DNA from 4 places in the Massilia sp. METH4 genome. Region 3 is predicted to be linked to each of the others. Evidence: predicted binding sites of a transcription regulator. Region 3 holds the regulator's gene; each other region holds the start of a gene.
What was found. The regulator sigma-54, encoded in region 3, starts transcription at its own class of promoters, with help from an activator protein. The targets are predictions, from matches to a motif close to TGGCANGNAANCTGCTTT.
Positions count from the first base shown of each region.

Region 1 (2,196 bases), 3.1 Mb from region 3:
CCACGAGCCAGGCCACGATCACTGCGCACCAGCGATATTTCCAGATTCCCTTCAATCCGGATTGCAGCTGGGCGATGATTTCTTCCATGACTGTTTTCTCCGAGTGCACCTTGTCCGAACGATTATATGGCTGGGGTTGCAGCCCCCGATCCGTACCTGCTGAGCTCTTGCGTGGCGTCAAAAAAAAGCGTACCGCCGGGATCTCCGGCGGTACGCGCAGGCGGCGGGCAGGTCCGGCTCAGGACTTGCGCCGGCGGCTGACCAGCGACATGCTGAGCAGGCCACCGGCGAGGATTGCCAGCGTTGCCGGTTCCGGCACTTCTTCCTGCAGCACGTTGGCCAGCGTGTTGTGCTGGATCGTCAGCTGGTACAGCGTACCCGCGGTCAGCGTGCCGGTCGTGGAGTCGGTGTCGAGCGTGGACGTATAGGTGAAGTTGTAGGGCGTGGTGCCCGGATTCTGGTCCGTCGCGCTGCGCAGCGAATTGCTGTTCAACTCTTCCGGCGCGAACGAGTACACGACGGCACCGGTGGTGGTGTCCACGATGTTCACGGACCAGGACAACCGTGCGTTCGCGTTCGAGATCGGGCCACCGTCGATCACTCGTGCATCCGAGTAAGCGTTGGCAGTGAAGTCGAACGTGATGGTGCCGCCGCTTCCCAGCGCGAACTGGAAGGACGTCGAGGTGCCGACGTCCGAGTTGGCGGCGCCGATGCTGTTGTTCGAGATCGATGCCGTGTCCGCGCGGGTCTGCGCCGTCGCGCCGCCACCGATGATCGAGCCGGCCAGGGTCTGGTTGGCATAGGCGAAGTCCGCCGCGATGACGCCGGTCGGAGTGAAGGATGCGCCCACTGCCGCGCACCCGGCGGCGCTACCTGCGCATGACGGACCGGCAATGGCGGGGGCCGGGACCGGCTGGGAAGCGTTGTGTGCGTCCACAAAGCCATTGAACGTCGCAGTCGTATGCGCATCGTTGGTCCCGGTCAGCACCGTGAAATCGGCCGCCGTCAACGCCACGCCGCCCCTCGTCAGCTGCAGGTTGTTAACGGACAGGATCGACGTTGCATACGTATCGGCGTAGGCGCTGCCCATCCCCCCGATGCCCAGCGTCACGGCTGCCGCCGTGGCCAGGAGACCTTTCTTGAACATGTTCATGACGTGCTACTCCTTGTAAGTGATTGCGGCCGCAACGTGCAGTGCCGACGACCAGCTACTCAGCAGCAATCGTGCCACTTCAAAGTGTTCCTTGAAATCAAAGGCTTAGCCAATCCTGCCAGCGTTCGACGGGCAACTTGAAAAAAAGTCCGACGCTTTGCGGAACTCGCGGCCGTGACAGCAGTCTGATGTGCATGGACCTTTCCAGAGCAACCGGGGGCACAATGCAACACGACGATCCAATTATTTCCTTCGAAGCCGCGGCCAAGCTGCGCGACCTGGTCATCCGCGAGCAGGAAGCGAGCATCGCCCATACCCATGCCATCGATATGCAGGTGTTTCATATTCGCATGGCAAGTACCGCCGGTCACCGCGAGGCGGCCAACCTGTTGCTACGAAAGATGTATGGCTGGCGCGGCTATGATGTCGACGCCGGCACGCAGCATGCCCCGAACCGTATCACCCTCTATGCGGAAACGGGCGGCGCCACGGTCGGCACGATGTCGCTGTGTCTCGACGACCCGAAGATCGGTTTGCCGGCGGATGAAAACTTTCGCGACAAGCTCGATGAACTCAGGGCCGCGGGCCGGCGGCTGTGCGAGCCTTCGCGGCTCGCCATCGACAAGAACGTGACGAAACGCGTGTTCGCGTCGCTGATCCACATCTCCTACATCTATGCGCACAATATCCACGGCTATACCGACTATGTCATCGAAGTGAATCCACGCCACGTCATGTTCTACAAGCGCATGCTCGGTTTCCGTGATTTCGGCGGCGAGCGGCCATGCACCCGGGTCGGCGCGCCGGCCGTGCTGCTGCGGCTCGAGCTGGAATACATGGGCGAGCAGATTGGCGCGTTCGCCGGGATGATGGAACAGGCGCCAGGCGAGCGCTCGTTCTACCCGTATTTCTTCCCGCTGCGTGACGAGTCTGGCATCACCTCGCGCCTCATCCAGGGGCGCGACTGATGGCGGCTTCCGGAGACGCGCTGGCGGCGTGGCGCCGCCAGCTGGGCCACGAGCGCGTGCTCGACGACCCCGTGA
Region 1 is NZ_CP146614.1:5,430,020-5,432,215, reverse strand. Features, by position in the region: gene V6Z91_RS23955 (XrtA system polysaccharide chain length determinant) at 1-88, opposite strand, end outside; gene V6Z91_RS23950 (PEP-CTERM sorting domain-containing protein) at 239-1,153, opposite strand; gene V6Z91_RS23945 (long-chain N-acyl amino acid synthase) at 1,291-2,121, shown strand; gene V6Z91_RS23940 (FAD-binding oxidoreductase) at 2,121-2,196, shown strand, end outside.
Region 1: a site for sigma-54 is predicted at 1,213-1,230, ahead of V6Z91_RS23950 (PEP-CTERM sorting domain-containing protein). Genes of this name have one in related genera too.

Region 2 (2,196 bases), 2.3 Mb from region 3:
CCGGCCAGCCCGCTGGCGGCCCAACTGGGCTGCGTGCTGGACGAAGGCATGTTCGGGCCGCACGTGCGGGTGGATGAGCTCAAGCAGACCACGGTGCCCGGGGTGTTCGCGGCGGGCGACGTGGCGATGGCGATGCACAGCGCGCCGCTCGCGGCGGCGGCCGGCATGCTGGCCGGCGTGGCGGCCCACCGGTCGCTGGTGTTTCCGGCGGGCGCCTGAGGTGCTGTCCTGAGGTGCTGTCCTGAGGTGCTGCCCTGAGGCGCTGTCCTGAGGGGCTGCCCCAAGGCGCGGCCACCACGCCTGTCGGCATGGCGTCCTGTCATCGGGACGCGCATGTCGGCCTTCGGCAGGGAGCCAGGCGCTTTGCCGCGGGCGGGGAAACGCTTGTGGACGGTCACGGACGACGGGGATGCTTCATGCCTGTGAGCAGGCCATGAATTCAGCGGTGGCGTGCGCCGTGAACCGCCGCGCGGTGCACCTGGAAGCACGCGCGGCGGACCGGGCCCGACGGGATTGCCGCACCGACTGTCAAATTTTCCGACAGCCGGTGGCCGCCCGTCCCGGCGGGCGGCCGTCAGCAGGCCGTCAAGCCTGGCTGCGCCGGCGCAGGAAGCCCAGCGCCAGCAGGCCGCCGCCCAGCATCACGTACGTCGACGGCTCGGGAACCGCCGTCGTCATGCCATAGAAGTTGCCGGTGCCGACCACGTGGTTGTCGGCGCCGGGATACGGTTGCGTGAAGCTGGACGAGAACGCCAGGTCGGCGCCGCCCGCCTGCATGTTCGTGTCGAAGTACTGGGCGGCCACGCCACCCACCACGTCGAGCTGGCCCAGGCCGCTCAGGTTGGGCGGCATCATGGAATTGACCGTTCCCCGCAGCGTATAGCCATTGTATTCATGGCCAGCCAGGTCCAGCCAGAGGGTGCCGAGGCCGACGTTGTCGTCGTTCATCGTCAGCGGGTCGGATGGATTGATCGTGGAAGGACCGTCATTCATGTAGATCCGCACGTAGCCGCCGGTATACAGCGTGGTGCCGCCTTCCGTGCTGGCCGGCGTGTAGCCGCCGTACACGATGGTCAGCTCGCAGCCGGGGCAGAACTGGTCCTGCCCGGTGCCGTTCATGGTCGACACGATGCCGAAGCCGCGCGCGGTGCCGTCGGGCTCGAAGATCTGGTGCATCTGCACCGACGACGAGGAGAAGTCCAGGCCGTATTCCGGATCCCAGGTCACGCCGCCCACGGTTTGCGGGGCCGCGTGCGCCGAGGCCATTGCTGCAACCGCCACTGCCACACCCACTGCTGCTTGTTTGATCGTCTTCACTATTAGCTCCAGGTAGTTGTAAGGGTTACACGGGTCTCTTTCGGAACCTTGTTATTGTTTGCATATCGATACGCATTTTTCGTGCCGAAAGCTGGCCTGTTATGTACAAGTCGTTGATTCGATGCGAGTAACTACCGGATGGATAGCGATAGGAAACCGTTGAGAGAGCCCGGCTGTAAAATTTTTCGACAGCCGTGATCGCCGCCACGGATGAATCGGGCTTTCTACGGGCTTTCTACGGGTTTTCTAGTTCAGCAGCGCGCGCCAGCGCGGTCGCCATATGCCGGCGGCGGGCAGCCGCGTAGCGGCATCCCGGTCGACTCCGGAAGGCAGGGCGGGCGACGGTTGCGGCAGCGCCGGGCCGGAGGGCGCGCTCGCGGCGGGCCTGGGCGCCGGCTGTGAGGGCGGCTCGCTGGCCGGCCCGTCGGGTTGGCCGTCGAGCGTGCCGTCCACCAGCCAGCGCACCTGCATGCCGGTGCGGAACAGGCGCTCGCCGCCCGCCAGCGGATGCGTGACGAAGCGGCCGTGCCGCTGGCGCGAGCCGTCGAGGAGTCGCCCTACGCCCGCGCCGCCCACGTGCAATTCGCCCGGAACGCCGATCGGTGCCGGCAGGCCGTGGGCATCGAGCACGAATACCGCCATGTCCGGCAGCGGGTGGCCGAGCGTGCCGGCGTGGTCCGGGGCCCCGGCATCGAGCGGGCGGCAGGTCGCGTACACGCCCGTCCCGGCGCTGCCGTGCATGGCGAACACCCGCGCGCCGCGCGGGTGGCGGCGCCGCCAGTCGGCGACAACGGGGGTAGCCGGCGTCTTGCCGTGCAGGATCAGGTGCCGTACCCCCGGCGGCACATCGGCGGCGTCGGCGAGCGAGCGGCACGTCAG
Region 2 is NZ_CP146614.1:4,664,337-4,666,532, forward strand. Features, by position in the region: gene V6Z91_RS20525 (NAD(P)/FAD-dependent oxidoreductase) at 1-219, shown strand, start outside; gene V6Z91_RS20530 (PEP-CTERM sorting domain-containing protein) at 586-1,317, opposite strand; gene V6Z91_RS20535 (amino acid adenylation domain-containing protein) at 1,564-2,196, opposite strand, start outside.
Region 2: a site for sigma-54 is predicted at 1,387-1,404, ahead of V6Z91_RS20530 (PEP-CTERM sorting domain-containing protein). Genes of this name have one in related genera too.

Region 3 (2,196 bases):
TTGTTCTGCACATACTCGCGAATGGCAGGGGTAACGTCGATATGGTGTCCACTGATAGTCAGATTCATACACACACTCCTAAAGAAATATTTACAGGTTCGTGCGGTCTCCACCAATCAAGACGGCGGCGCAGAGGAACCCATGCACTGCATGAAAAGCAAAGAGTGACTACAAAGACTTGCGGAGGCTGACTGGAGGGATTTTCAATGCTTCGCGATACTTGGCGACGGTGCGCCGTGCAATCACCATGCCTTGTTCACCCAGCATGTCCGCAATCTTACTGTCGGATAAAGGGTTCTTCGGGTCTTCGGCTCCTGTGAATTGCACAATCAGCGCCCTGATCGCAGTCGAGGAAGCTTCCCCACCAGCTTCGGTTGCGACATGGCTGCCAAAAAAGTACTTCAACTCAAACATGCCGTGAGGGGTCAGCATGTATTTTTGAGTTGTTACCCGAGAGATAGTGCTCTCGTGCAGGCCCAGTGTATCAGCAATCTCGCGCAACACAAGGGGCCTCATTGCCACAGCGCCATGCGAGAAAAAGTTCTTCTGCCGCTCGACGATGGCCTGGGCCACGCGGAGGATGGTGTCGAAGCGCTGGCGCATGTTCTTGATGAGCCACTTGGCTTCCTGCAACTGGGCGCTCATCTGCGATTCGCCCTTGCCCTGCTTGAGCAGGCTGGCATACAGCGCATTGACACGCAGGCGCGGCATCACGTCGTTGTTCAGTGTGACGACCCAGCCGTTGCGTCCTTTCTTCACCACCACGTCCGGTACCACATAGTCTGACACGTCGGGTGCGAAGGCGGCGCCCGGATGCGGATTGCATTGGCGAATCACGGCCTGCGCCTCTCGCAAGTCTTCGTCATCGCAATCGAGCGCCTTCTTGAGCTTGTTGAAGTCGCGCTGGGCGAACCATTGCAGGTGTTTTTCGACGATGCACAGCGCCATGCGGCGGGTCACCAGCGGCACGTTCGGCATGCGCCGGATCTGCAGCGCCAGGCATTCGGAGGCGTTGCGGGCGCCGATGCCGGGCGGGTCGAAGCTCTGCAGCAGTTTCAGGGCCGTGCGCAACTCGTCGATCTCGATTTCCAGCTCTTCCGGCAAGCGTTCATGGATCTCTTCCAGGCTCTCTTCGAGATAGCCGTTGTCGTCCAGCGCGTCGATGATCAGTTCCACCAGGGCGCGATCGCGGGATTCGAGGACCGTGACGCGCATCTGCTCCATCAGGTGCTCGCGCAGGCTGCGGTGGCTCGCTTCCAGCTGCGGGCGGGCATCGTCGTCGTCCGGGCCCTTGCCGCTGCCGGCGCTGCCCCAGTCGAGGTCGCCGGTGGCCAGCCCTTCGCCATCGCCGCCGTCATACGCCTCCGGTTCCGGCGCGGCCGGCGCGTCGTGCGCCGGGCCGCCCTCCGGCGGCGCCTCGGTGCCGCCCTGCGAGGTATTGATCGCGCCATCGGCCAGCAGGCGCACCGAGCGGTCGAGCGGATCGTCGAGCCGCTCGAGCAGGGGGTTATCGGTCAGCAGCTGTTCCAGTTCCTGGTGCAGCTCCAGCGTGGACAATTGCAGCAGCCGGATCGACTGCTGCAGTTGCGGCGTCAGCGCGAGATGCTGGGAAGTGCGCAGTTGCAAAGACTGTTTCATGGCTGATCAATAACGTTCAAGGGCTGCGTTCAAGGGCTGGAAATGGTGGATCACATGCGGAAATGTTCACCCAGATAAACGCGGCGCACGGATTCGTCGGCAATGATGTCGTCCGGCCGGCCGGAAGCCAGTACGCTGCCCTGATTGATGATATACGCCCGGTCGCAGATGCCCAGCGTTTCGCGCACGTTGTGATCCGTGATCAATACGCCGATGCCACGCTCCTTCAGGAAGCGCACGATGCGCTGGATTTCGATCACCGCGATCGGGTCCACGCCGGCGAACGGCTCGTCGAGCAGCACGAAACGCGGGTTGGTGGCCAGCGCGCGGGCGATTTCCACGCGGCGCCGCTCGCCGCCGGACAGCGACAGCGCCGTGTTCTCGCGCAGCTTCTCGATCTGCAGGTCGGCCAGCAGCGCGTTCAGCCGCGCATCGATGTCGGCCTTCGGCAAGGCCTTGCCATTGACCTTCTGGATCTCCAGCACGGCACGGATATTGTCCTCCACCGTCAGCTTGCGGAACACGGAGGCTTCCTGCGGCAGGTAGGACAGGCCGAGC
Region 3 is NZ_CP146614.1:2,364,088-2,366,283, reverse strand. Features, by position in the region: gene raiA (ribosome-associated translation inhibitor RaiA) at 1-68, opposite strand, end outside; gene V6Z91_RS10480 (RNA polymerase factor sigma-54) at 169-1,638, opposite strand; gene lptB (LPS export ABC transporter ATP-binding protein) at 1,689-2,196, opposite strand, start outside.

Region 4 (2,196 bases), 1.4 Mb from region 3:
CACTGCGCGGCGTGCCCGTGCTGCACTGGCACGGCGATAACATCGTGCTGCCGTCGCACATCGACTCGCTGGCATCCACGCCAGGCACGCCGTGCCAGGCATTCGGTGTCGGCAGCCACACGCTTGGCTTGCAGTTCCACACGGAGTTCGCCGGCGGGCAACTGGAAGCCTGGCTGAGCGGGCATGCTGTCGAACTGGCGCATGCGGGCGTGGACCTGCATCGGCTGCGGGCCGACACCGCACGATACGCGGTTGGATTGGAACGGGCGGGCATGGCGCTGCTGGAACGCTGGCTCGATGGAGTGCGGTCAGCCTGACGATTCAACGGTGGGCTGGCGGTCCGGAAACCGCCAGCCGGCGCACGCCGCAAGTACTCGCGGCGTGCGTGCTCGACCTGCTTACTTGTTTGCTTGTTTGCGGCGGCGTGCCACTACCGAGATCACGCCCAGACCAGCGAGCAGCATGCCGATCGTTTCCGGTTCCGGCACCGGTGGAGCGACACTGCCGGGAAGGACCTGCACGTTCACGACATCGAAGCCTGGGGAGGCGCCGAGACTGTCCAGGCCCACGATCTTGATGGCACGGACCGGATCGGTGAAGCCGATCGAAGCGAGATCGAACGCCGTCGTTTCATCATCCGCCGCAACGCCGAGCAGGACGAAATTGATCGTATCCGAACTGACGTAGACGTTCGCGCGCTCGCCGCTGGCGCCGGTCTCCTGGATGAAGATATCGTCTCCAACGCCGTCGATCGCGGTTTCGTCCGTGAACCCCACGGTGACGTACGAACCGGTTGGAAGCGACAGGAAATCGCCATAGCCGATCGAGCCTGGTTCGCTGCCCAATACCACGTCGGTGGTCACCGGGCTGTATCCCGTGAAGGCCCCGATGCCACCGTACGGGCCAGCGATAGGGCCCGCGCCGCTATCGTGGTAATCGAGGACGACGTCGGCGTAGCCGACTTCGGCGTGGGCTTGCAGGCTGAATGCTGCCGAGGCCATGGCCAGGGCGGTGATGACGAACTTGCGTAACACTGACATGCGGTTTTCCTTTGAATAGTTGGGAAACGCCGTATAGCAGAGTTCGTGCCAGCTTTTTAAATACCTGTTTTCATTAGGGTCTGATAAATAGCGATCTGAAAGTTGTAAAAAAATCCGACGGTGGCGCATGGGGCATGAGATTCGGCATCGTCATACCGGTGCGGCGGTAGAGGAAGCGCTGCTTGGTATCCGCACACGCTTCGCATACCATGGCGTCCTCTTTACTGTTGACAATGGGTGTGAGCCGCCGGCCGGCACGGCACCCGATGCGAAAACCAATGCGTATGTTCCGAAACCGCTTTCGTCGCCATTTGACCGCCGTCGCCGGCTTGATCGTTGCCTCGAGTGCACAAGCAGCAGGCCCTGATCTGTTGAGCCGCGAAGTGTGCAAGGAAGCCGTGCCGCAGGTGGCGAAGGCGCTCGCCGGCGTGCTCGAGCCGGTGCGGCGCCACGGGCACTGCATGTCCGGCGACTTCAACGGCGACGGCAGGCCCGATGTGCTGATGGTCGTGAAGGTGTTGACCGCAGGCGCGCCGGCGGGGGCCAACATCAAGGCCATTTACCCGTTCCACGACAAGGAGGGTGGCAAGGGGCGCTTGCAGTTCCTCGCCCTGCATTCCACGGCGGCCAGCAAACCGGCCGACTGGCTGCGCTACGACAGGCTGCTGCTCGACGGTGCTTCGCCGATCCTGGTGCTGCGTCATCCGGAGATGGCGTCGGACATGGAGCGCGTCTCCCAGCGCTCGAGCGAGGTGGCCGAGTTGCAGGTGCCGCGCCGCCAGATGCGCGGGGAGGCCGTGTTGCTGGGAACGGAAGCGGTATCGGCGATCCTTTACTGGAACGGCAAGACTTACGTCTTTCACGAAGATCCGGCGGGGCCCTGACAGCAAGGCAATGCGGAGCCGATAGAGCCCGCAGGCGCGAACGCATCAGCGCAAGTCGTCAGCGCAATAGTAGATGGTTCCCGCCACCGGCACGCTTGCTTCCAGCGCCCGCAGGTTCGCCTCCATGCCGGTCTTGGCGACGCTGACAGCCCCCCGGGCCGGTTCCTTCAGCAGCACGATGTGGTCGAAGTCCGGCCTGCTGTCGATCAGCTTCACCATGAACGGTCCGACCGGCAGGTAGTGCGAAGCGCTGGCCACCGACAGCGAGGGAT
Region 4 is NZ_CP146614.1:3,799,228-3,801,423, forward strand. Features, by position in the region: gene V6Z91_RS16730 (glutamine amidotransferase) at 1-317, shown strand, start outside; gene V6Z91_RS16735 (PEP-CTERM sorting domain-containing protein) at 399-1,040, opposite strand; gene V6Z91_RS16740 (hypothetical protein) at 1,412-1,924, shown strand; gene V6Z91_RS16745 (hypothetical protein) at 1,970-2,196, opposite strand, start outside.
Region 4: a site for sigma-54 is predicted at 1,074-1,091, ahead of V6Z91_RS16735 (PEP-CTERM sorting domain-containing protein). Genes of this name have one in related genera too.